Regions from separate parts of the Planococcus sp. SSTMD024 genome, predicted to be linked through region 4. Evidence: riboswitches for the same ligand, from Rfam matches in the RefSeq annotation. Region 4 holds a riboswitch; each other region holds the start of a gene.

Region 1 (5,966 bases), on a different contig from region 4:
CCGTCCACATTCACTTGGACCGATACAGAAGCAATCAGCAAATCGTATAATTCGCTCCACGCGTGATAGCCATCGATGCCGAGCGATGTGATGAGCCCTTCCTCTTGCTCTGACAGCAGGCGTTTCGCTTCTTTGCGCCATTCGTCCAAGACAAATGCGAATTCCTTCAAGTCTTCAGTCGAAAGCAGCTCTGCCCAGACGTTGGGGTCCGTCTCCATGAGCGCCTGCTTGAATTTCAAGAAAGCGCTTTGGAACCTGGAGCGCATCAATGCATGTTCACTTTGCAGCAATGCCGCTTTTTTGTCTTCGGTGTTTTGTGCCATCAAGCAGCCGATAAACGCCCCTGCTTGGCGGATATCCACCGATACATCACTCGTCTGTTCCAAAAACGCCGCCACCTGCTGCGCATCGGCTGCTCGCTTCGGCACATCGAACGTCGCAGCGGCTTGTTCGAAATCGGCCAGCTTATCACCTGTCGCGCCCAGATGCGTTCTCAATTCAGCTGAATCGCTCCCCCCTGAAAATAAACTGTCGAGCTCCCATACTTCCGGATATGTATTTGTCATCTTTTTTCCCCCTGCAGTCACGAATTTTCAAAATACATTAATAAGTATAACATCTCCCTTCACGGAACGGGAACGGCGACTGCCTGCCACTTTTCACGATATCGCCATTTTTCAAAAACTTCCTGCACTTTCTTGTTGGTCGTGCGGGCTGGCGAGTTTATACTGATATTTGAGGAGGGATTTCATATGATTCGCGTACTGCTGATGACCTTGGCATTTATCGCCGTCGTCACCATGAATGCCTTGGCGAATATACTGCCGATCAACGGTCAGACTACCGGTGAAATCTCCGACCGTGTGCCGGTTCTCTTTACGCCGGCCGGTTATGCATTTTCCATCTGGTCCGTTATATATATTTTATTGGCTATCTGGATTATCGGCTTTTGGCTGCGCTTGAAAAAAGGAGTGCACCCTTCAGCAAAAGTCTCAATGTATTTCATCTTGAGCGCTGTTTTCAATATCGCTTGGCTGCTTTGCTGGCATTATGAGTTCTTTATTTGGTCGATTGTTTCAATGATTGCCTATCTATTGTCACTGATCGCTTTGTACTTGGAATATGGAAACGACGAACGGGGCTTTACGGAACGTTTGCCGATCTCCGTCAACCTTGGCTGGATCAGTGTCGCGACCATCGCCAATATTAGCTATGTTTTGACTTTCTACAGTTGGAGCGGCTGGGGGCTGAGCGATCAATTGTGGACGGTCATCATGCTGACGGTTGCGACCGCATTGGCGCTTCACATACGCTTCCACCATTCAGACATTCCACTGACTTTGGTGTTCATCTGGGCATTCGTCGCGATCGCCGTCCGCCACGGCATGGACGAGATGCTGGTCAGTACGGCAGCTCTATTCCTGAGCGGCGTTTTACTGACCGGCATTCTGTTGATCAAGAAAAAGCCGGCAAAAACGGGTATGACGCTATAAAAAAACAACCATCGACTGATGGTTGTTTTTTTGTATTCGATGATTTTATTTTTCGAGTTTCGTCAGCAAAATCGGTTCGCCTTTTGTGACAAGTACGGTATGTTCGATCTGTGCGACGAGCGATTGGTCCGGCGTGATAAAGGTCCAGCCATCGCCTGATTCGATGATATGCTCGGCCTTTTGGGAAATAAACGGCTCGACTGCGAGCACCATGCCTTCTTTCAAGATCGTCGTTTCCCATGCATCGTAATAATTAAGGATATATTGCGGTGCTTCATGAAGCGATTTCCCAACGCCATGCCCGGTCAAGTTCTTGATGACGAACAAACCTTGGTCTTTCGCTTCGCGTTCGACTGCTTTGCCGATCTGGTTCAGTTTGGCGCCGGCTTTCACTTTCATCATGGCGCGTTCGAATGCGGATTCCGCCGCTTGGCAAAGCTTTTCTTTCGCTTCGTGCCCTTCTCCGACCACGAATGAAATGCCGGTGTCCGCGAAATACTCCCCAAATGATCCGGACACGTCAATATTGACGATATCGCCGTCATTGATAACGCGCTTACCTGGAATCCCGTGCGCTACTTCTTCGTTGACACTAATGCACGTATAGCCTGGGAAATCATATTCCGATTTCGGAGCAGAGACCCCGCCCCATTCCTTGAATAGGCGGCCCCCAAGTTCATCGAGTTCTTTCGTCGTGATGCCGGGCTTCACGGCCGCTTTCATCGTTTCGCGGATTTCCGCCACCATCTGTCCGGCTTTTTTCAAACCTTCAATATCTTTTTCATTAGTCGCTATCATACTGACCCTTCTTTCAAACTATTCTATTTGAGCATTATAACATAGAATAAGCCGCTCTCGCCTCTCATACCTTTTGAGAATTCCCATAAATAACCAATAAAAAGCACTCATTATTTTCTTTATCCACTTAAAAAACCGCCTAGCTATAGGCGGTTTTGATCATGCATCCGGCTGTGTCAGCCGCGGCGCTGTAATGAACAGCAACGAGCAGACAATTGCCGCAACGATTGCAACGGGAATCATATAGGTGGCGTTATAGACCGCCGAATAGATGAAGACGTTACCTTCCGCAAACATGCCGAAGAACAGGATGCCCGTAATAACGTGAATCACATAACGGAGAAACGAACCGATCAAGACGCCAAGTGCGACCATGGCAATGATTTTCCCGGTCTTTCTCGCCTGTACGGCCTCCAGGTAACGGTCGCGCACAATCGCCGCGAACCCGACAACGCCATACGCCAGCAAATAATCCAAGATGACTTGCATGACGACAAAGCCGAACGATAGCGGCGCAACCGAGATGAACCCCGTGACGATCTGCAGCAAGCCCACCAACAGCCCCGTGACGACACCGGCTGCGACGCCCCTCCGGAATGCCATCAACACAATCGGTATCATGACCAAGCTGACCGATCCCCCTTGCGGCATGCGAAAGGCGATAAAATCCAATACAAAGCCGAGAGCTGCAAAAATCGCAATTTCGACCATTAACAATACACGTTTATTTCTCATTCAAACTGCCTCCTTTTGGATTTGCACATCACCAGAAGGGCCGTTTTTACACAGAACTATAAAGAAAACGGCGCCAGGATAGATCCTGGCGCCGCTTGGGCCGGTTTTCCATCCACATCCCTGCGCAAGCATTAACTTGCAGGTTCGAAGGGTAAGAACTTAATCGTTCACTCTCAGCCAAAGCTCCCCTTGTGGTGTATACAATTATTCCGCTATTATGTGTATTGTACACAACGCGCACTTCGCATGCAAGGCTGTTTCAACCAAACGGATTAGGGTAGTTAGAAACTAGCAAACTTTGTGGAAGGTGGTGGAGGCAGTTTGAAAACTGCCGGATCAATGATTGATTTATTGAAGGATTTAATAAAAATCGAAAGCGATACGAAAGAAGGGGCGAACGAAGCGCTGCTGTTCTGCTCTGCCTGGCTCAAAGCGAAAGGCGAAGAAGTGGAAGTCCATGATAATGACGGCTACCTTATGCTGACAGCAGCCAAAGGCCAAGGCGCTGAAAAGATCATCTGGAACGGCCATGTCGACGTCGTGCCGGGCCATAAAGAACAATTTTCCCCTATCGAAGAAGGCGACAAACTGTATGGCCGCGGTTCGGCCGACATGAAAGCGGGAGTCGCTGCGATGATGCAGGCATTTGTTGAACTCGACGCCTCTGAATTGCCGCGCGAAGTGCATTTGCATATTGTCACCGACGAAGAAATCGGCGGGCGCAATACATCGAAATGGCTCGTCGACCAGGGCCATTACGGCGATTTCGTTATTTGCGGCGAGCCGACCCATTTGAAGATCGGCTTGCAATCGAAAGGCATCTTACGAATGGATTTGACGTTCAAAGGCAAACCGGCACACGGCTCGCGCCCATGGGAAGGCATCAACGCCATCGAATCGGCGATGAAATTCCATGCCGGCATGAACGATTTGCCGTTCCGCAAAGAATCGACCGAATACTACGAGGAGCCTTCTGTCAACCTGCCGATCATCAACGCAGGCGACCGTTATAATGTCGTGCCGGAAATCTGCACAATGTCCTACGATATCCGCTTCATGCCCGGACAGGACAAAGACGAGATCGTCCGCCAGATGAAACAACTGGCGGAGAAACTCGACGTCGACATGGAATATAAAGCGAGCGGTTCGACCCCTGCCTTGACGACGACGGACGACCATCCGTACATCCGGACCTTGATGAAGGCGGTCGAAACGACGCTTTCGGAAAAGCCGGTGCTGTTCGGCCAGCACGGTGCTGCCGACACCCGTTACTATGCCGAAAAAATCGGCGGGCAAGGCGCCATCGAGTTCGGGCCGAGTGGAGACGACTGGCACGGCAATGCTGAATACGTCTCTATTTCAAGCGTTCAGTCCTATAAGGATATTTTGATCGCGCACGCCACCGCCCCGACAGATGTTTAATAAGAGCTGAAAACGGGAAAACTCTACTAAACCTCAATACGAAAAAATGAATGGAGCGATAAATATGGCTATTGGAAGACTTGTCCGATCTGCGATTAAATATGGGCCGATTGCATACCCAATCATCCGCAAAGTGATGAATAACCGCAAAAAGAACAACGCAAACAATGAAAACGATGCACGCAACCGCAGCGACTCACGAAAAAGCCGCTGAACGATAAAAGCCCGAGAAAATAATCCATTTTCTCGGGCTTTTTTTATTTGACTTGAACTTCTAAATGAGTGGCAATGCCTGGCGAATCGCCAGATAATCAAGTTTTTCGCCTTGAAATGCCTTGGCGGCAGACTCATCCCCTGAAGCATCTTCCGTAGCAGGCGATTCTTCCGCTTCATCCGCTTCATCTGTCGACTCTTCCTGTTCCTGCATTTGCTGGATTTCCTCGAAAGTTACAGGCGCCGGTTCCGGAAGCTCTGCATCCTCCACTTCAAACCCTTCCCCGTAATGCTCAAAGAAAGCGTTTGCCATCTCCTGATAGCCCTCCACATTCGGATGGACGTCACCGGAATTCGGGACGAGTTCGACCGCATCCTCACCGAAACGGTCGGCTACATCGACAAATGTCGCGCCGGCCTGTTCCGCTTCCTGCTTGAGAATGGCGTTTAATTGTTCCAGCTGCCCCGCCGTTCCTTGTTTTTGGCTGTCCCTGGCGTGCGGATAAGCAAAATAATAGCCCATGACATAGATATCCGCTGTCGGCGCAAGCTCTCCCAGTTCAGCCAGAATCGTTTCGACATTTTCACGCGCTGCATTCAATGCGTAATCTGCCTGGATCTCTTCAAAACTCAAAGCGCCTTCAGCGGCATTTGCTTGCACGAGGCGCAACAAATCATTCGCGCCGGCAGACACCGTGATGACGTTCGCCGAGCCCAGCAGCTCTTTTGCTTCATCCGACTCGATGCTTTCCAGGACATCGCTTGTAGTGAATCCAGGAAATGCCAAGTCTTTCGAATAGAACGCCAGTGGCTGGTTGCGTGTCAATTCCTGCGCAATCAAATCTGAATAGCCGCTGTCGATTGACCGGTTCGGCGTCTGGCCTGCCGCCAGTGAATCGCCAATCGCCACATAAGCGGCAGGTATTTGCGGCTCTGCAGATACCGGGTTTCCAGCCATTAGCAAAAGCCCTGCCGCCACCGCACTCATCGTCTTTTTCATATGCTCACCTCGTTAGAATGCCCAATTTCCTTTACGGAAAATTGCTTCGGTTTTGCCGTCTTCCGTAATGCCGTCAATATCCATCTCGCTCGAGCCAATCATGAAATCTTCATGGACAATCGATGTATTCAATCCGTAATCTTTTAATTGCCCGCGCTCTAAGTCTTTTCCGCCTTCGAGGCAAGTTGGGTAGGAATCGCCGATAGCCAAATGGTTTGATGCGTTTTCGTCAAATAAGGTGTTATAGAATAAGGTGCCGGAAGCCGAAATCGGCGATTCAACCGGCACAAGCGCCACTTCCCCAA
Region 2 (5,966 bases), on a different contig from region 4:
GGTGGATATCGGGACACCGGTCATCACCATCGGGAGTCCTGAAAACGCGGCGAACACTGCGACCGAAGGGGAAATTACCGATACCGGCGTCGATTTCTCGGAAGTCTTTGTCTATACGGATTTGTACGAAATGAATGCCCCGATCAAGCAAGGCTCAAGCGGCGGGCCATTACTCGATGCAAGCACCGGAAAAGTGCTCGGCATCAATTCGGTCATGCTCGAGGACAATCCCGAAATCGGCTATGCGATTCCGCTTTATTTGAAAAAGGAATTATTGGACAGCTGGGCGAATAACCCGGAACCGTTTCCCGATTCGCAATTGGTCGAACCGTCCGTGAAGGATGCGTATTTTGACGAGGCGCTGTTGTCGAGTTTCATCGAGGCTTATTATGACTTGTTGCCGTATTCGATGAATGACGAGAAACTGAATTATTATTCTTCTTACTTGGTACCGGGAAGCCAGGCAGTTGAAGCAGTCGACAGTGTTGTGCAGGAGTATTCAGCAGCGGGCCGCGTATTCGATTCAGTCGTGCCGGAAGTAACTTCCGTCGAGATTGAAGGAGATGCCGCATATGTGGAGGCAGGCGCTGTGTTCAATTACCACGAAGCAAACGGCGAGACCGGGACGATCGACCATCGCCGCCGCTACACCATCGTGATTGATGAGTACGGGGATTATCAGATCGAGCGTGTGGAGGAAATTTAAAGTGCTTTCATTTGATGGCATCATATTATAAGAAACCTTGGAAATGAATGAACAGACAGCTTGGCTAATCGGCCAGGCTGTTTTTTTATTGGGTAAAAATGATAAAGAGTTCCAAGCGCCCACAAGTTTAAAGGTGTTTGATGTGTTGAAGTGTAATTAATATTATAGTAATTGAAACAGATAAGCCGGCTTGCCATTTTCCGCGAAACAAATTTTAAAAATAGTGTAACTGAGCATTGAACAAGGAAGCGACTTTCAGCTGATGGCCGACTGTAGATGACAAGGCCGCCGCCGGACCAGTCAAAGAAATGGAATCAGAGGAAAGGAGAATCGAAATGCCCAAGACAAAATCGTTTCGCTTTCTAATGTACATTCTTGTGATTTTCGCCATCATCAATCTGGCCGCCCGGGTGCCGTTTGTTTTCTACCCGATCGGTGTGGCATTTTCCACCTTGATGCCGATCATCATCATCGGGGGCATCTTGTTTTATATCTTCAGGCCTCTCGTCAAGCTATTATCAAGAAAGATGCCGCGGGTCGTCGCGATCCTGATGATTTTCGCGGCGTTCATCGGTCTGCTCATCGGCTTTTCGCTATGGGTCGGCCCGCTCATTTTCCGCCAAATCCAGTCACTAGTGGAGAACTTTCCAGCTATCGTCCGGGGAGTCCAGAATCAGGCAAATGCCGCCTTGTCGAGTCAATGGTGGAGTTACATCCAAGAACAGGATTTTTTGCCTGATTTAAACCCTGCTGTCATCGCCGACAACTTCCGGGAAATGCTGACGGGCCTAGGTTCAAACATCCTCAGTTTCACGGGCGTGCTGATCAGTGCATTGACTTCCCTTATCGTCGTTCCTTTTGTGCTGTTCTTTTTACTGAAGGACGGCGAAAAATTGCCGGTTAGCTTCCTGAAGCTTTTGCCGCAAGATTCGAGGGAAGAAGGGGCCAAAATCCTTCACGACATGGATGAAAACCTCAGTGCTTATATCCAGGGCCAGGCGATTGTCAGTTTGTTTGTTGGGGTGTTTTGTTATATCGCCTATCTAATACTCGGGGTAGACTATGCCATCATTTTGGCGCTCGTTGCGACATTCACGAACGTCATCCCTTTTTTAGGCCCTGTCCTCGGAGCGATTCCGGCGATCATCGTGGCCTTCTTCCAGGACCCGATTCTCGCGTTGTGGGTATTGATCGCCATCGTAATCATCCAGCAGATTGAAAGCAATTTCATTTCACCGAATGTCATGGGTAAAAAATTATCGGTCCATCCCGTAACCATCATTTTCCTCCTATACATCGGAGGCAACCTGGCAGGGCTCGTCGGAATGATCCTGGTGATTCCGACGTACGCTTTAGGCAAAGCCGTCGTTCAAAACCTCTACCGCCTGCTCCGTTTGCGTTATCCGTCGATGCGGTGAAAGGGTAGAAAAAAATGCAGCGGGAAACAAGCCGACCGAAATCTTACTCCCACCCACCACTGCAGCTAAGCGGGCGAATCCATGCGAATGAAGCAACAAAGTCACTCACTTCTTCCCTCGAAATTGCAAGGGAATGCGGAAGCTGATGCGTCGCAAATGAATCGGTTCAACTGCCTTTCGCCAATTCAGTGGCCCATTGCAAAAACTCAACCCCAAGGGAGGCTTCGGCTAGCCGCCAATAATATGATTAACCCGACACCGACCAGACGATCAATCTCCCGCAATCTTGATTCCAACCAAACCCTTAATTTCGAAAAGTTTTGAATTCGCAGGCCAGCTATGGTATTCTATTGCCGACAATAAAAAAATATCGCTATTCCACTAGGGGAGCCATGTTGGCTGAGACGGACAAGAGTCCGGACCCTTTGAACCTGATCTGGATCATACCAGCGTAGGGAAGTGGGCGAATTGTGAGCCTTTTTCCAATTTCTACAGCTGACCTTTATCGCCGCTTCCTCACCTGGGAAGCGGTGTTTTATTTTGCCCAAAAAAGGAGAGAGCGACATGACATTTTGTAAAGAAGTCCGGTTGGAATGTGCAGATTTATGGGACGCCAGTTTTGAACACCCGTTCGTCAAAGGCATCGCGAAAGGCGATTTGCCGCTCGACGTTTTCAAATTCTATGTTATGCAAGACGCGTATTACCTGACGCATTTTGCAAAAGTACAGGCGATCGGTGCGGCCAAAGCCAAAGACCTTAAGACCACACAGTCATTTGCGCATCACGCGGAACAGACCTGCGCCGCGGAACTCGCGCTTCATGAATCGTTTATGGAATTGCTCGGGGTGACCGAGGAAGATTGGAGACTATTCGAACCCTCGCCGCACGCTTATGCATATGTCTCGCATATGTACCGTTCGGCAGAAGGCGATCTGGCCGACGTGCTCGCAGCCTTGCTTCCGTGTTACTGGCTTTACTACGAAATCGGCGAACGCTTGAAGACCGCAACGCCCGAGGAACCGATTTTCCAGAAATGGATCGGCACATACGGCTCCGAATGGTTCGGGGAACTGGTGAATGAACAAATCGAACGGATGGACCGATTGGCAGAAGGATTGCCGGAAGAGCGGCGTAAGGAATTGAAAACGCGCTTCAGAAGAAGCAGTTATTATGAATGGCAGTTCTGGCAGCAGGCGTGGACAATGGAAACTTGGGAGCTGCCGGCTCAAAAGGAGAGTGTTCGCCATGATTAGGGAATTGCGCGCAAAAAAACCATTGATTCATTGCATCACCAATCACGTCGTCTCGAACTTTCAGGCAAACGGCCTACTCGCACTCGGCGTCTCGCCGGTCATGGGCGACGAACAGCAGGAAGTGGCCGAACTCACGGGACACGCCGATGCCCTATCGCTCAATATCGGAACGATTACGGAACGCTCATTTGAAAGCATGCTCATCGCAGGACGCGCGGCGATGGAAAAAGGCATCCCGGTCGTGCTCGATCCGGTCGGTGCCGGCGCGACGAGCTACCGGTTGCAGGCAGTGAAGCGATTGCTTGCGGAACTCGACATCACACTGCTCCGCTGCAATGCCGGTGAACTCGCGGCCATTGCGGGAGCGGACTGGCAAGCGCGCGGCGTCGATGCCGGGGAAGGCCAAGTGGATTTGGAAACAATCGCCAAACAAGTGGCCGATGAACATCAAACGCTGGTCGCGGTGACGGGGAGCCGTGATTTGGTGACGGACGGTGAACGCACCGAGCACATTACAGGCGGAGACCCGATGATGGCGTCGGTCACTGGAATGGGTTGTTTGCTCAGTGCGGTGCTTGCCGCATTCTTGACCGACGAAGAATCTGCCCCGCTTGATGCGCTTGCGTATGGCTTGCAGATGTATGCGAATGCAGGAAGCCGCGCGTCGAAAGTCGCCTTGAACCCGGGAACATTCCAAATGGCCTTTTTGGACGAACTATCGAAACGACAGGAGGCGGCACTTTATGGACGCTAAAGCGCAAGTACTGACAATCGCGGGATCCGATTCGGGCGGAGGAGCGGGCATACAAGCAGATTTGAAAACCTTCCAGGAACTCGGCGCATTCGGCTGCTCGGCGGTAACGGCGGTGACCGCCCAAAACACATTGGGCGTTCACGGCATTTACCCGATGGACCGAAAAGCGGTCAAAGAACAGCTCGATGCCATCGGGACGGACTTCGACATCCGCGCGCTCAAGACCGGCATGCTGTTTGACGCCGGCATCATCGAAGAAACGGCACAAGGCATCCAGCGCCACGGCTGGGAAAACCTCGTCATCGATCCCGTCATGATCGCCAAAGGCGGCGCTTCTTTATTGCAGCAGGAAGCGGTCGAAGCAATCAAAACGATGCTTGTGCCGCTCGCTGCCATCATCACGCCGAATATCCCGGAAGCAGAAGTGTTAAGCGGCATGGACATCACAGACGATGCCTCACGCAGACAGGCAGCGGAAGCGATTTTATCGATCGGTGCTAAAGCCGTCATCATCAAAGGTGGCCACAGCAGTGACCCTGACGTTGCGGAAGACTTTTATTTGGATCGTCAAGGCACGGTGATCTTGCTGCGCTCAGAACGTCTCCAGACCCAACAGACGCACGGGACGGGCTGCACTTTTTCAGCGGCGCTGACAGCCGAACTCGGCAAAGGCAAATCGGTAGAAGAAGCCTTATTCACCGCAAAAGAATTCATCCAGGCAGCTCTAGCGTATCCGCTTCACATCGGCCATGGCCACGGCCCGACGCACCATGCAGCCTATAAGGAATCATCAGTAAAGGAGGTTGTTCATCTTGTTCGGGAATCCAGCGATTTATTTTCTAATGGGTACGACAAACGCCGGTACTAAAGAGCCGCTCGCGCTGCTTGAAGAAGCGCTTCAAGGGGGCATCACCCATTTCCAGCTGCGCGAAAAAGGGCGCGGGGCGTTGACGGATGACGCGCTCGTGGAGTTCGCCGCCAAGTGCAAGAGCTTATGCCGTGAATACGCTGTGCCGATGTTCGTCAATGACGATGTCGACTTGGCTTGCGCAATCGAAGCGGACGGCATCCATATCGGGCAGGACGATATGGATTGCGGGGCAGTGAGGAAGCGGATCGGCGCATCGATGGCGCTCGGTGTTTCGGTGCATTCGGTCAAGGAAGCGAACGAAGCGCTGACATGCGGCGCCACCTATCTCGGGATGGGGCCGGTGTTCGGAACGCGCACGAAAAGCGATGCAAAACCGCCTGCGGGTGTCGCAGAAATTGTTCGAGTGAAAGCTCAATACCCGAATGTGCCGGTCATCGGCATCGGCGGCATCGAACCGGGCAACGCCGAAATGGTCTGGCGGGCAGGCGTGTCGGGCATCGCCGTCATTTCTTCCATCGCACAGGCCCAGGATGTGGCAGGGCAAATCGAACGCTTCAAACAATCGATTCCGGGGAGGCGTGTCGGATGAACACGAGAAAACTCGTCCTTATGGCGATGTTCGTCGCACTTGCCGTCGCCGGCTCCGCGTTCGTCTGGTTCCCGGCAGGCATTGCGCGTGCATATCCGGTGCAGCATGCGATCAATGTTATCGCGGCGGTCGTCTTCGGGCCAGGGCCTGCGGTGGTCATTGCCTTATTGACCGGCGCCGTTCGCGTCTTGACGGGGACCGGCTCGCTGCTCGCGTTTCCGGGAGGCATGGTCGGCGCGTTGCTTGCCGGTGTCTTTTACCGCTACAGCGGACGTCTCGGGTTTGCGGCAGCTGGTGAGATTCTTGGCACCGGCATCATCGCCTCGCTCGTCGCGGTGCCTTATGCACGCGTTCTGATGGGAACCGAAGTCGGC
Region 3 (5,966 bases), on a different contig from region 4:
GGCCCGCTTCACGGCGGCGCCAACGAGCAAGTCATGAAGATGCTGACAGAAATCGGGTCCGTCGACAACGTCGAGCCGGTCATCAAGCAAAAACTCGCGAACAAAGAGAAAATCATGGGCTTCGGCCACCGTGTCTACCAACAAGGCGACCCGCGTGCGAAGCATTTGCGCGAAATGTCGCAAAAGCTCACCGAACTTCGCGGCGAATCAAAATGGTACGACATGTCCGTCAAGATCGAGGAATTGGTGACGAGCGAAAAACCGCTTCCGCCAAACGTCGATTTCTATTCGGCATCGGTCTACCACTCCTTGAACATCGAGCATGACTTGTTCACGCCGATCTTTGCGGTCTCCCGTGCGTCGGGCTGGCTCGCGCACATCCTGGAGCAATACTCGAACAACCGCTTGATCCGCCCGCGTGCGGAATACATCGGGCCGGGCATACAGACCTACGTGCCCGTTGAAGAGCGTTAATAAAGGATTACCCAAAGCTTGAGCCCCACCTTTAAATAGGTGAATGGTTCAAGCTTTTCTAATTGTAAAGGCAGCCCGCTATAGTTGTTACATGGTTTTCATTGTGGCTATAATAACAGGAAAGACTGGCCTGAGAAATTACTAGAAGGAGGCGTTACCATGAACGATACAAAGATCGGCTGGAAGCTGGAGAATAGTTATGCAGACCTGCCAAAAACCTTATATGCGCCGATGGAAGCCAACCCGGTCACCTCACCTAAACTCGTTATCGCAAATAAAGCATTGGCAAATACACTGGGCTTGAATCCGGATCAGCTGGACAGCCCCGATGCGCTCCACGTGTTTGCGGGAAATCGTTTTCCAGAAGGCAGCTTCCCGCTCGCCCAAGCCTATGCCGGCCATCAATTCGGCCAATTTACGATGCTCGGCGACGGCCGGGCCATCCTGATCGGCGAACAGCATACACCGGACGGCAAGATTTTCGATATCCAATTGAAAGGCGCCGGCATCACACCCTTTTCCAGAAGCGGAGACGGCCGCGCGGCACTCGGGCCCATGCTGCGGGAATATATCATCAGCGAAAGCATGCATGGACTCGGGATTCCAACGAGCCGAAGCTTGGCAGTCGCATTGACAGGTGAAAAGATCCAGCGCTACTCTGCAGAACCTGGAGCGATCTTGACGCGGGTGGCTTCGAGCCATATCCGCGTCGGCACTTTCCAATTTGCAGCGAAATACCGTTCGACTGAAGATTTGAAGGCGTTGGCGGATTACACGATCAAACGGCATTTCCCGGATATCACCGGGCCTGACCGCTATATCGAATTATTCCGCCGTACAGCGCAGCGGCAAGCTTCACTCATCGCAAAATGGCAGCTTGCCGGTTTTGTCCACGGCGTCATGAACACCGACAATATGACGATCAGCGGTGAAACGATCGATTATGGCCCGTGTGCTTTCCTGGACCGCTACGTTGAATCCGCGGTTTTCAGCTCGATCGATGCCGGCGGCCGTTATGCCTATCGGAATCAACCACTTATCGGAGGGTGGAATTTAGCGCGTTTTGCAGAATCCTTGTTCCCCCTCTTGGATGATCGTCCTGAAGAAGAAGCTCTTTCTTCTCTACAGGCAGCACTTGAGGAATACGTCAGTTTGCAAAAGCAGCTGTATTTGGCAGGCATGCGCGAAAAACTCGGCTTGTTTACCGAAATGCCAGAAGATGAACAATTGATCGAGGCATTGCTGGAAGTGATGCAGGAAAAGCAAGCGGATTATACCAACACGTTCCGTTCCTTGACCTTCGAAGCAGTTGAAGAGCCTCAACTGGCAAACGACCCTGCTTTTAAATCCTGGAACAACCGCTATAAAGCCCGCCAGCGAAAAGAAGGCCGCTCAGCACAAGAAATCCAGGAATTGATGAAAAACCGAAATCCGGCTGTCATCCCGCGCAATCACCGCGTCGAAGCGGCACTGGAAGCCGCAACGCAAGGTGATTACGAAGTGATGGAAAAGCTTCTGGATATCCTTCGCAATCCATATGCCCATTCCGAAGAGCAGCAGCCCTATACGGCCGCTCCGCCGCCTTCAACGCCTCCGTACCAGACCTATTGCGGAACATAAAAAAATCCCCAGCCTTTTCATCGGCAGGGGATTTTCTCTATTGCGCTGGTCGGTACAATCACTGTCCGTCAGTGACTTCAGTGACGCTGACCATTTTGACTTCGTCCATCTTGAATTGGTAATACGTATCGTTATCGCCGATAAATTCGCGGAAATCATCCGCATCCAAACCGCTGACCGCTTGTTTCGGGGTATCGGCTTCGACGGTGCTGACCGCTTCGACGCCTGCGCCGAAATGGTAAACGACGCGGAATTTTTTGGTTGATGCCATAATTATTGGATTCCTCCTCAAATGCTTGTCTGCTTTAGGTTTACCCGATTTTTTAGGGAGTATTCACCTTAGCCATCATTTTCTCATTCCTGCTAAAAATAATGGAATCCCTTTACTTGGGAAAGCATTTGATCTACACTTTAGCCATCGGGAAAACCCGACACTTAAAACCGCATACCGTTTTTCTGCACTGGGGGTGCATATTTTTGCTGAGATGAGAGCTTTCGCTCCGATCCCTTATGACTCGATCAGGTTAGGACCTGCGTGAGGAAGTGCGGTGACTTTCCGACATGACTACGAAATATGGAATAGTGGCTGCATCTTCACGGATGCGGCTTTTTTGTGCATATTTTTAGGAGGGATTCCATATGGAACCATATTCATGCGGCACCAGCCCGATTGTCGGATTTCGCTTTTCCTTGCATCCGATGAGCGGCAATTTCATCAACATTATCAAAGGCGCGTTAAAGGACACCGATACATCCAATGTCTGGATGCAAACCGATGATGTCTCCACCGTCATCCGCGGCAAACAACAGCATGTCTTCAATGTCGCAAAGGCGCTCACTCTTCATGCGGCGAAGACACAGGAACATATCGCCCTGTCCGGCACCTTTTCAGCTGGATGCCCAGGAGATACTGCGGGAGATGCGTATTTGGACGCACCCGATAAACAGGCAAACGAAGACGGCAGCAAGCAATATGTTTCCTCCCAATTCGCGCTTTACCCAATGAACAACCCCGGCTATATGGATGTCATCTACCGCGAAGTGGAACGTGCGAAAGAGTTCGGCGTATGGAACGATTCCATGCATTATGCTAGCGGCATCCACGGAGATATTCATGAGGTCTTTTCTTTTTACGAAACGAGCTTTTCCAGCGCGCGTTCCGATCGATACCCCCACCTCGTGATGACTATATCCATGAGCATCAACAGTCCATCACACAAAACAGGCGGTGAAGATCGTGCTTAGAGAATGGAAACTGAAAGAAATTGTCCTCATGTCATTATTTGGCGTCGTGTTCGGCATTGTCTACCTGCTATTTTTGCACATCGGCAACTTATGGGCAGGCGTCATCGGGCCGCTCGCCTATGAGTGGATGTTCGGCATTTGGTTTATTGTGTCCATCATTTCGATGTACATCATCAGGAAACCCGGTGCCGCTTTTTTGCCAGAAACCTTGGCCGCTGCCATCGAAGTGATGCTTGGCAATGCGATCGGCCCAAGGCTTATCCTCTCAGGCATCATCCAAGGGCTTGGGGCAGAAGCAGCGTTTGCACTGACACGCTATCGGCATTTCCATATCGGTATCTTGATGCTTGCTGGTGCAGGCGCAGGAGTTTTCAGTTTCGTTTACGGCTATTTCCTATCGGGCTATGCTGCCTTGGATCCTTCTTTTGTTGCCTTGATGTTCACGCTGCGCGTAGCGAGCGGGGCGATCATTGCCGGCATTGGCGGCAAGTACATCGCTGATGCGCTACTTGCAACCGGGTCACTCCGGGGCTATGCCATCACGAAGGCGGAAAAAGGCGATGTCCGTGCCTAATCCGATTTATCAATTGGACGACGTCAGCTTCCGCTTCCCCGAGTCGGCACAGCCAACTTTGCATTCTATTACGCTGGCGATCCATCCACAAGAACGCGTGGTCATTACAGGGCCAAGCGGATGCGGGAAGTCCACGCTACTCTATGTGCTGAACCGGTTGTATCCGCATAATTGCGACGGAGAAGTTTCTGGAAATGTCCGGATCTTCGGCCGTGCATCACAAGAATATGAACCTGGTGAAGCTAACCGGAAAGTCGCAACGGTTTTTCAAGATCCCGACAGCCAATTTTGCATGCCGACGGTCGAAGAAGAACTGGCGTTCACTTTGGAAAATCTTCAAGTGCCCCGGGAAGAGATGCCAAAACGCATCGACCGGATTTTGCGCATGACGGGGCTGGACAATATGCGCGATGGCGTCATTCAAACTTTCTCAGGCGGGATGAAACAACGCATCGCTACAGCTTGTGCCTTGATTATGGAGCCCGACTGCTTGTTGCTCGATGAACCGCTCGCCCATCTCGATCCGCTGACGGCGAAAGAGTTTGTCGCTTGGCTGGATCAATTGCAACAGGAGCGCGGTCTTGCGGTCGTCGCCGTGGAACATAAGCTGGAACTGTGGGATGAATTTTTCGACCGGGAGATTAGCCTTTCAGAAAACGGCGCCATCCTGAAAGACCAAGCTTACACCAAATGGAATGCGCCTTTCCTGCCGAAACGCGAGACGGCCAAACAGCCAAAAGTCTTGTTTGAGGCAAAGGATGTATCCATTATACAAGCTTCAAAATCTTTGCTGCGCGGTGCCGGCTTGCAGCTTTATGCGGGTGAAGTGATGGTCATTGCAGGTCCGAACGGAAGCGGGAAATCAACTTTGCTGAAAGCTTTATGCGGCATCATGAAACGCGATAGCGGGACGATTTCGGGAGAGTTTGCCGGATTTGTCCCACAATCGCCCGAGCAGCTGTTTCTGTCGAAGACTGTAGAAGAGGAATTGTCGTATTCCGGAAATTCCTCTTCTCACGATGTGAAAAATCTGCTCGAGGCGCTTTCTTTGGAACCTATTGCTCATGCCCATCCTTTTTCCGTGAGCCATGGCCAAAAGCGCCGTGTGGCTATCGGCGCGATGCTAGCCGACCGCCGCCAAGTCCTGCTGCTAGATGAGCCGACAGCAGGGCAAGACCTCAAGGCATTGAGGGAGCTCCATCACCAAATCACTTGCCGGGCCCAAGACGGCTGTGCATTGGTCGTGGTGACGCACGATATGAATTTTGCCATGAGCATAGCGGATACGATCTGCCTGATGCGAGACGGCAGATTATCCGATCCGCTTGAACCACAAGAGCTTTTTTCAAGCCCTGCCCTGCTGGCAGAGCACCGCCTATATTGGCCGGAAAAGGAGAAATGCTATGCGACGTCTTTTACATGAAATGAACCCCAGCTTGAAATTTCTTGCTGTCACAGCATGTATGCTGGCGCTCGCGTTTTTTTTCAACCCTTGGACACCATTGATGTTTTTTTTAGGCATCGTATTGATGCAATTGCTGTTTAGCCAAACCAATTGGAAACTTTGGTTACTCGTTATGCTGCCTTTTGTAATCGGCGCATTCGGTTATTTCTGGACTACCTTGGTGTTCGGCGTGTCTGGCGATGGCCCTGTGTTATGGACAATCGGCATGATCGAAATAACCGCTCAAAAATGGGAGCATGCCTGGTCATTGTCGTTACGCGTCCTGGCGTTTTCAAGCATTTCGTTATTGTTTGCCTTCACGACTGATCCGGTCCGTTTTATCCAAAGCTTGATGCAACAGGGAAAACTGTCTCCAAAACTTGCTTTCAGTGTGCTGATCAGCTATCAATTCCTTCCAGTTATAAAAACGGAATTTGAGCAGTTGCGGCAAGCTCACCGCCTCAGGGGTCCGGGAGCGAAACCTACGCCATTCAAACGAATAACAGCCTTGCGCCGCCTGCTCATCCCCCTGCTTGCCGGTGCTGTCAGAAAAGCCGAGCGCGCCGCCTTCGCGATGGAAGCGCGGGCATTTACCGGCGCAGCAAGGTC
Region 4 (5,966 bases):
GCAGAAGCCTTTCTTTTTTTGTTCCGAACCGCTGTGAAACTTTCTGGTTGCATTTTTCCTGTAACGGGTTTATATTGTGTGAGGCATCAATTAATGAGGGGTCAATTAATATCTCTCCAAACCATTAGGATAGAAAAAGGAGCAATCAAGATGAACACATTACAAAACAAAAAAACCAATGATTTCAATGAAATCGTCAATGGGCGCCGTTCCATCAAGCAATACGACCCAACCGTGAAAATCAGCCGTGAGGAAATGACCGAAATTCTGGAACAGGCATCCAAAGCACCTTCTTCCATCAATATGCAGCCTTGGCGTTTTGTTGTTATCGACAGCGCAGAAGGAAAAGAAAAGCTTGCGCCGCTGGCATCTTTCAACTTGGAAAAAGTAATGAGTGCGTCAGCTGTCATCGCCGTATTCGGCGACCTCAAAAACATCGAGTACGCAGAAGAGATTTACGGAAAAGCCGTAGAACTCGGTTATATGCCAGAAGAAGTGAAAGAATTCCAAGTCGGCTACTTCAAACCTTTGTATGAAGGCATGTCCAATGAGCAGATGAAAGACATCGTGCTATTGGACTCAGGGCTTGTATCCATGCAATTGATGCTCGTTGCCCGTGCATTCGGCTACGACACCAACCCGATCGGCGGCTACGACAAGGAAAAAATCGCTGAAACGTTCGGCCTGGACAAAGAGCGTTATGTGCCAGTCATGCTTCTCACGATTGGCAAAGCCGCGAGCGAAGGCTTCCAGTCGTACCGCTTGCCGGTCGAGACGACCACGACCTGGAGCTAAGCCAGCCGACCTTGAGTATTCGGGATGTATGTATTATATTTGACTGGTCAATGAATAGTGGGCACAGCTATCAATTGACTTCATCGATCATTTAGGAGGTCTTTCAATGCCGTGTTCATTTTCAAAGCAGGAACAAGTGCTGCACCAGTTTAAGGGCCTGACCAATCAAATCAGCCCGAAGTTCGAGCGCTGCACGGGTATCAGTGCGTCGCGCTATGAATTATTGTCCCAACTGTATAAAGTGGACGAAATCAACCAGTCGACGCTTCAAAAGTTAGTCAATATCGACGGCGCCGCGATTACGCGCCATTTAAAGCAGCTGGAAGCGAGCGGCATGGTTACGAAGCGCAGAAATCCAGAGGATAACCGCGTAATCTTTGTCAGCCTGACCGAGGAAGGCCGCGAGCGCATTGTCGAATACCGGAATGAAAATACGGGCTTCGTCAAACAATTGCTCCACGATTTCACGTCTGAGGAAGTGGATGCGCTTAGCGACATGCTCCAGCGCATGCAAGACAATATCATTGAATATTAATAAATATAAATAAAAGGATGGCGAAATGAAATGTTGATTATCCACGCGCATTTGCAAGTGAAACCGGACCAAGAGCAAGCCTTTTTAAACGAAAGCAAAATTCTGATTGAAGCATCGCGTAAAGAACCAGGCAATATTCAATACGATTTGGTGAAATCGGTCGAGCAGGAAGGCCATTTCATGATGGTTGAAGTATGGAAAGATGCACAGGCGATCGAAGCCCATAACTCGAGTGAGCATTTCACGGCATTCTCCAAAAAAGCGGCCGGGTTCATGAGCGCGCCGATGGAACTCAAAGTCTATAGCGGTGAAGCTGTCCAACTGTAAGGAAATCTTGTTTATACAAACGAGATTTCAGACAATGCTTGAACTAATCTGTCAACTGTGACAAGATAGACATTGAAAGACAAATGCTAATTTCATAAAACACATGTGGGGGAATCGGTGTTGCCGATTGAGAGAATATCCGTGAGATATTGACCCTTGGAACCTGAACTGGCTAATACCAGCGGAGGGAACATATTCAAATCGGTCTATTCTGCGATGATATGCGCCCAAGGTTTCCATAACCTTGGGCGCTTTTTGGTATCCCCAATTGGATATGTCCCCTGATTCAGCTCCTGTAATCATTTTTTATGAGTTAATTCAGAGGGGGAAACAAGATGAAAAAATGGACGATTGCCATCGCACCGGTATTGCTGATGGCGGCATGCACAGAAGAAGCGGAAAATCCGGGGAGCGATGTGGCGAATGAGCAACAGGAATTACAAGAAGTGACGATGGTCTTGGATTGGACGCCGAACACCAACCACACCGGCTTGTATGTGGCACAGAAAAAGGGCTATTTTGAAGAGCAAGGGCTCGATGTCGAAATCATCTTGCCGGGAGAAGCAGGTGCCAATCAATTGGTCGCCTCCAACCAGGCGGAATTCGGCATCGGGGCACAGGAAAGCTTGACGGAAGCGAGAGTGCAGGGCATCCCGATCGTCTCGATCGCGGCGATTATCCAGCACAACACCTCCGGATTCGCATCACCGAAAGCCAAAGCCATCGAGTCGCCTGGCGATTACGAAGGGAAAACCTACGGCGGCTGGGGAGCTCCGGTCGAAAAAGCGGTGCTTGGGTCCATCATGGAGCAAGACGGGGCCGATGTGGAAAATGTCGACATCGTCAATATCGGCAATAGCGATTTCTTCACGGCCGTCGAGCGCGACATCGATTTTGCGTGGATTTACTATGGCTGGACAGGCATTGAAGCCGAGCTGCGCGGCGATGAATTGAACATGCAGTATTTGACGGACTACTCGGACCAACTGGACTATTACACCCCGATCCTGATGACCAATGAAAACATGATCGCAGAAGATCCGGAAACGGTTCGGGCATTCACCAAAGCGGTATCGCAAGGCTACGAATTCGCCATCAATGAGCCGGAACAAGCAGCGGACATCCTGATCGAGTCGGTACCGGATTTGGACCCGGAACTGGTGAAAGCGAGCCAGGAATGGCTATCGCCGAAATATCAGGACGATGCCGTGAAATTCGGCGAACAACAAGAGCAAGTGTGGGCGGATTACGCTGACTGGATGTTCGACAATGGCTTGCTGGATGAAGAACTGGACGTCGAGCAGGCATATACCAATGAATTTTTACCGGAGGAGGAAAACTAATGGCCAATGCATTACTAAGTATTCAAATCATCCCGAAAACGAAAAACGGAGAAGACGTCATTCCATATGTGGACAAAGCAATCGCCGTCATCGAGAAGTCAGGTGTCCCATACCAAGTCAATCCACTGGAGACGACGATGGAAGGGGATCTGGAGCAGTTGTTTTCAATCGTCGAAGAAATGAACGAGGCGATGATCGAAGGCGGCAGTTCGAACGTTATCTCCCAAATCAAAGTGCTGTATCAGCCGAGCGGCGCGTCGATGGATAAATTGACGGAGAAATACCGGCCGTGATGTTTGTGCGAAAAGGATGGAGACCGGTTCTGGTCCTCATCCTTTTATTGATTATCTGGCAAATGCTGGTGCCGCTGTTTGAAGTGCCGGACTGGCTATTGCCGACCCCTTATCAAATCGGGCTGGAAGCGGTAAATAGTTGGCCAAACTACAGCGGGCATCTGATTGCGACGATCCGTTTATCGGTTCTCGGCTTTTTCATCGGATCGGCGATCGGGCTCGGCGTCGCGATGCTCCTTCATCTCGTGCCGAAACTGCGGGAGACTTTTTACCCTTTGCTGATATTATCGCAAAACATTCCGATCATCGTGTTGGCGCCGCTGTTGGTCATTTGGTTCGGCTTTGGCTGGCTGCCAAAACTCATTATCATCATTCTCGTATGCTTTTTCCCGATCACCATCGCGGCGCTCGATGGATTCAGGCAAACGAGCGGCGAATTGCTGCACTATATGAAAATGGCAGGAGCCAATAGGCGCCAGATTTTTTGGAAGCTTGAATGGCCGCATGCGATGCCGTCGATTTTCTCAGGCTTGAAAATCGCGGCGACCTATAGCGTCATGGGCGCCGTCATATCGGAGTGGCTTGGTGCGCAGGAAGGCATCGGCGTCTATATGACGCTCGCCTCGTCGTCGTTCCGGACGACGCAAGTATTTGTCGCGATCCTGTTGATCATGTGTTTAAGTATGCTGTTTTTTGCGGCGATCGTGTTACTCGAAAAGCGGGTCATCCGCTGGAAAACGAGTGGGGGAGGGAATCCGAATGGCTGAATTGGCGATTGAGCACTTATCGAAAAGCTTTGACGGGACCGACGTGCTAAAGGAGCTTTCATTGAAGATAGCAGAAGATGAATTTGTCGCCGTGCTCGGCCCTTCCGGCAGCGGCAAAAGCACGTTGTTTCATTTGATCGGCGGGCTTTACGAACCGGATGCGGGAGCGATCCTGTTGGGAGGCGAGAACATCAACGGCCAAAAAGGCTCTGTCAGCTATATGCCGCAAAGCCCGTCATTGCTCCCGTGGCGCACCGTGCTGGACAATGTTTTGTTGGGAGCTGAACTGGCAGGACACAAAGATCAGCAAGCGGGAGTGCAAATGATGGAGAAAGCAGGGCTCGCAGGATACGAGCAATCCTATCCGCACCAATTGTCGGGCGGCATGAAACAACGCGCCGCCTTTATCCGCAGCCTGTTGAGCCCGCAGCCGCTCATCTTGCTGGACGAACCGTTTTCAGCTCTCGACGAATTCACCCGTTCGGAAATGCAGAAATGGCTGCTTGACATTTGGCAGCACAATAAACGCGCGATTCTCTTCGTCACCCATAATATAGAAGAAGCGCTGTTTCTCGCAGACCGCATCCTCGTGTTGTCGGAAAAACCTGCGCATGTTGTTGCTGAGTTTACAGTGGGTTTCGAGAGGCCGAGAGCACAAGACATCACGTTGACAGAAGAATTTTTAGACTACAAGAGACGGATTTATAAAGTATTGCAGGAAGGTGTAACAAAATAGTAGCGATGCAGGCTGTCGAGAAACCTCGATGGCCTTTTATGGTCCCTCTTCCGCTTCAACGATTATTGTTATTTCGCCAGTATTCCTCTGTACTTAATCAGGGAAGAGCAAGTCCTTCTGTTCATCCAGGTTTCCCGTCAGCCATTTTCTCAACAGGCGATTGAATTTCGTAGCTTGCTGAACGGGCCAATCATGTCGAGCATTTGTGATTAACATGCCGACAGCATTCGGCATAACAACAGGAGCCATGTTAACCGAAGCGATTACCGCGCGCGACTCGTGCTCTCCAGCTGCAAACAGGACGGGCTTGCGAAAAGAACTGTACGATGCGTCGAGGCGGAACCGAATGATTTCCTTAAATATGGCTTCATATGTCTCGCGCGTTAGCAGTTGATAATTGGAGATGAATTCAGGGATCTTTTCAGGAGGCAGGCGGTAATGTTCACGGGCCTGCTTTTCGAGATGCGATGTATTGTGAATGTTCCGCTGCACAGCGCGTGATTGCAGTTTCAATAAAAATCCGTAACGCAACGGCTGGACAGTAATGCCGCTAATGAAGAGGGTGAGTACTTTATCAGGGAAATGCTTAGCCAATTCCAAGGCGACATGCCCTCCTAAAGAAAGTCCCACTACATGGACAGCTCGACTCTTAATAACTTGATGGGCAATTTGTTCGGCACTATCCGCTAAACTGACCCAAGGTATAGTGGCACTTTTCCATGTCCAGGCAAATCGACCATAATTAATTGGCGATCGGAAAATGCGTGTTCTTGTTGCCACCACATCCAACTGCTTGCGCCAAGCCCGTGGATGAAGAGTATGGGCTCCGCTTCAGTAAACGTGGACTCTGAGTAAGCGATCATATTGGACACCCCTCTGTTTCATTGTTTAAAACCAACCGGCCAAATGGTTCATATCCCAAAACTAAGGCAGACTTCTAGGGTAGCTTTGAAGTGACCAAATAGCGCAGCAGGGTTATAAAACGTAAAAGACGACATATTGCTTTTATCATTCCCCACTTTCGAAGTTTTTATCGTTTTACAGAAACACTGAAAAACTTTCGAATACCCGAACGAAATTGGAACCAGGCGCTTGGATTGTAGTTTGCCTACAAACTTGAAAATAAAGCTAGTCAAAACTACGGAAAGTGAATTCCAGTGGATGAGAAAA

Evidence for each region. Region 4 has a riboswitch for thiamine pyrophosphate ahead of AB9R92_RS04160 (ABC transporter substrate-binding protein). Riboswitches for the same ligand answer to the same signal wherever they lie in the genome.
Region 1: it holds a riboswitch for thiamine pyrophosphate, as region 4 does, so the genes downstream of both, thiT (energy-coupled thiamine transporter ThiT) here and AB9R92_RS04160 (ABC transporter substrate-binding protein) in region 4, are expected to answer to the same signal.
Region 2: it holds a riboswitch for thiamine pyrophosphate, as region 4 does, so the genes downstream of both, tenA (thiaminase II) here and AB9R92_RS04160 (ABC transporter substrate-binding protein) in region 4, are expected to answer to the same signal.
Region 3: it holds a riboswitch for thiamine pyrophosphate, as region 4 does, so the genes downstream of both, AB9R92_RS17065 (YkoF family thiamine/hydroxymethylpyrimidine-binding protein) here and AB9R92_RS04160 (ABC transporter substrate-binding protein) in region 4, are expected to answer to the same signal.

Annotation. Positions count from the first base shown of each region.
Region 1 covers NZ_JBGGNS010000005.1:43,221-49,186, reverse strand. The annotation lists gene AB9R92_RS00920 (M3 family oligoendopeptidase) at 1-566, opposite strand, end outside; gene AB9R92_RS00915 (tryptophan-rich sensory protein) at 753-1,493, shown strand; gene map (type I methionyl aminopeptidase) at 1,539-2,291, opposite strand; gene thiT (energy-coupled thiamine transporter ThiT) at 2,451-3,026, opposite strand; TPP riboswitch at 3,127-3,226, opposite strand; gene AB9R92_RS00900 (M20 family metallopeptidase) at 3,366-4,448, shown strand; gene AB9R92_RS00895 (hypothetical protein) at 4,513-4,662, shown strand; gene AB9R92_RS00890 (SGNH/GDSL hydrolase family protein) at 4,723-5,661, opposite strand; gene AB9R92_RS00885 (aminopeptidase) at 5,674-5,966, opposite strand, start outside.
Region 2 covers NZ_JBGGNS010000022.1:839,821-845,786, forward strand. The annotation lists gene AB9R92_RS12870 (S1C family serine protease) at 1-706, shown strand, start outside; gene AB9R92_RS12875 (AI-2E family transporter) at 1,042-2,124, shown strand; TPP riboswitch at 2,498-2,599, shown strand; gene tenA (thiaminase II) at 2,689-3,378, shown strand; gene thiM (hydroxyethylthiazole kinase) at 3,371-4,132, shown strand; gene thiD (bifunctional hydroxymethylpyrimidine kinase/phosphomethylpyrimidine kinase) at 4,122-5,000, shown strand; gene thiE (thiamine phosphate synthase) at 4,945-5,592, shown strand; gene thiW (energy coupling factor transporter S component ThiW) at 5,589-5,966, shown strand, end outside.
Region 3 covers NZ_JBGGNS010000023.1:542,204-548,169, reverse strand. The annotation lists partial or broken gene AB9R92_RS17080 (citrate/2-methylcitrate synthase) at 1-474, shown strand, start outside; gene AB9R92_RS17075 (protein adenylyltransferase SelO) at 634-2,094, shown strand; gene AB9R92_RS17070 (hypothetical protein) at 2,153-2,365, opposite strand; TPP riboswitch at 2,548-2,653, shown strand; gene AB9R92_RS17065 (YkoF family thiamine/hydroxymethylpyrimidine-binding protein) at 2,734-3,339, shown strand; gene AB9R92_RS17060 (ECF transporter S component) at 3,332-3,913, shown strand; gene AB9R92_RS17055 (ABC transporter ATP-binding protein) at 3,900-5,336, shown strand; gene AB9R92_RS17050 (energy-coupling factor transporter transmembrane component T family protein) at 5,317-5,966, shown strand, end outside.
Region 4 covers NZ_JBGGNS010000019.1:62,327-68,292, reverse strand. The annotation lists gene AB9R92_RS04175 (nitroreductase family protein) at 151-795, shown strand; gene AB9R92_RS04170 (MarR family winged helix-turn-helix transcriptional regulator) at 902-1,330, shown strand; gene AB9R92_RS04165 (putative quinol monooxygenase) at 1,361-1,657, shown strand; TPP riboswitch at 1,755-1,864, shown strand; gene AB9R92_RS04160 (ABC transporter substrate-binding protein) at 1,993-3,000, shown strand; gene AB9R92_RS04155 (thiamine-binding protein) at 3,000-3,293, shown strand; gene AB9R92_RS04150 (ABC transporter permease) at 3,293-4,060, shown strand; gene AB9R92_RS04145 (ABC transporter ATP-binding protein) at 4,053-4,796, shown strand; gene AB9R92_RS04140 (alpha/beta fold hydrolase) at 4,890-5,450, opposite strand; gene AB9R92_RS04135 (alpha/beta fold hydrolase) at 5,483-5,659, opposite strand.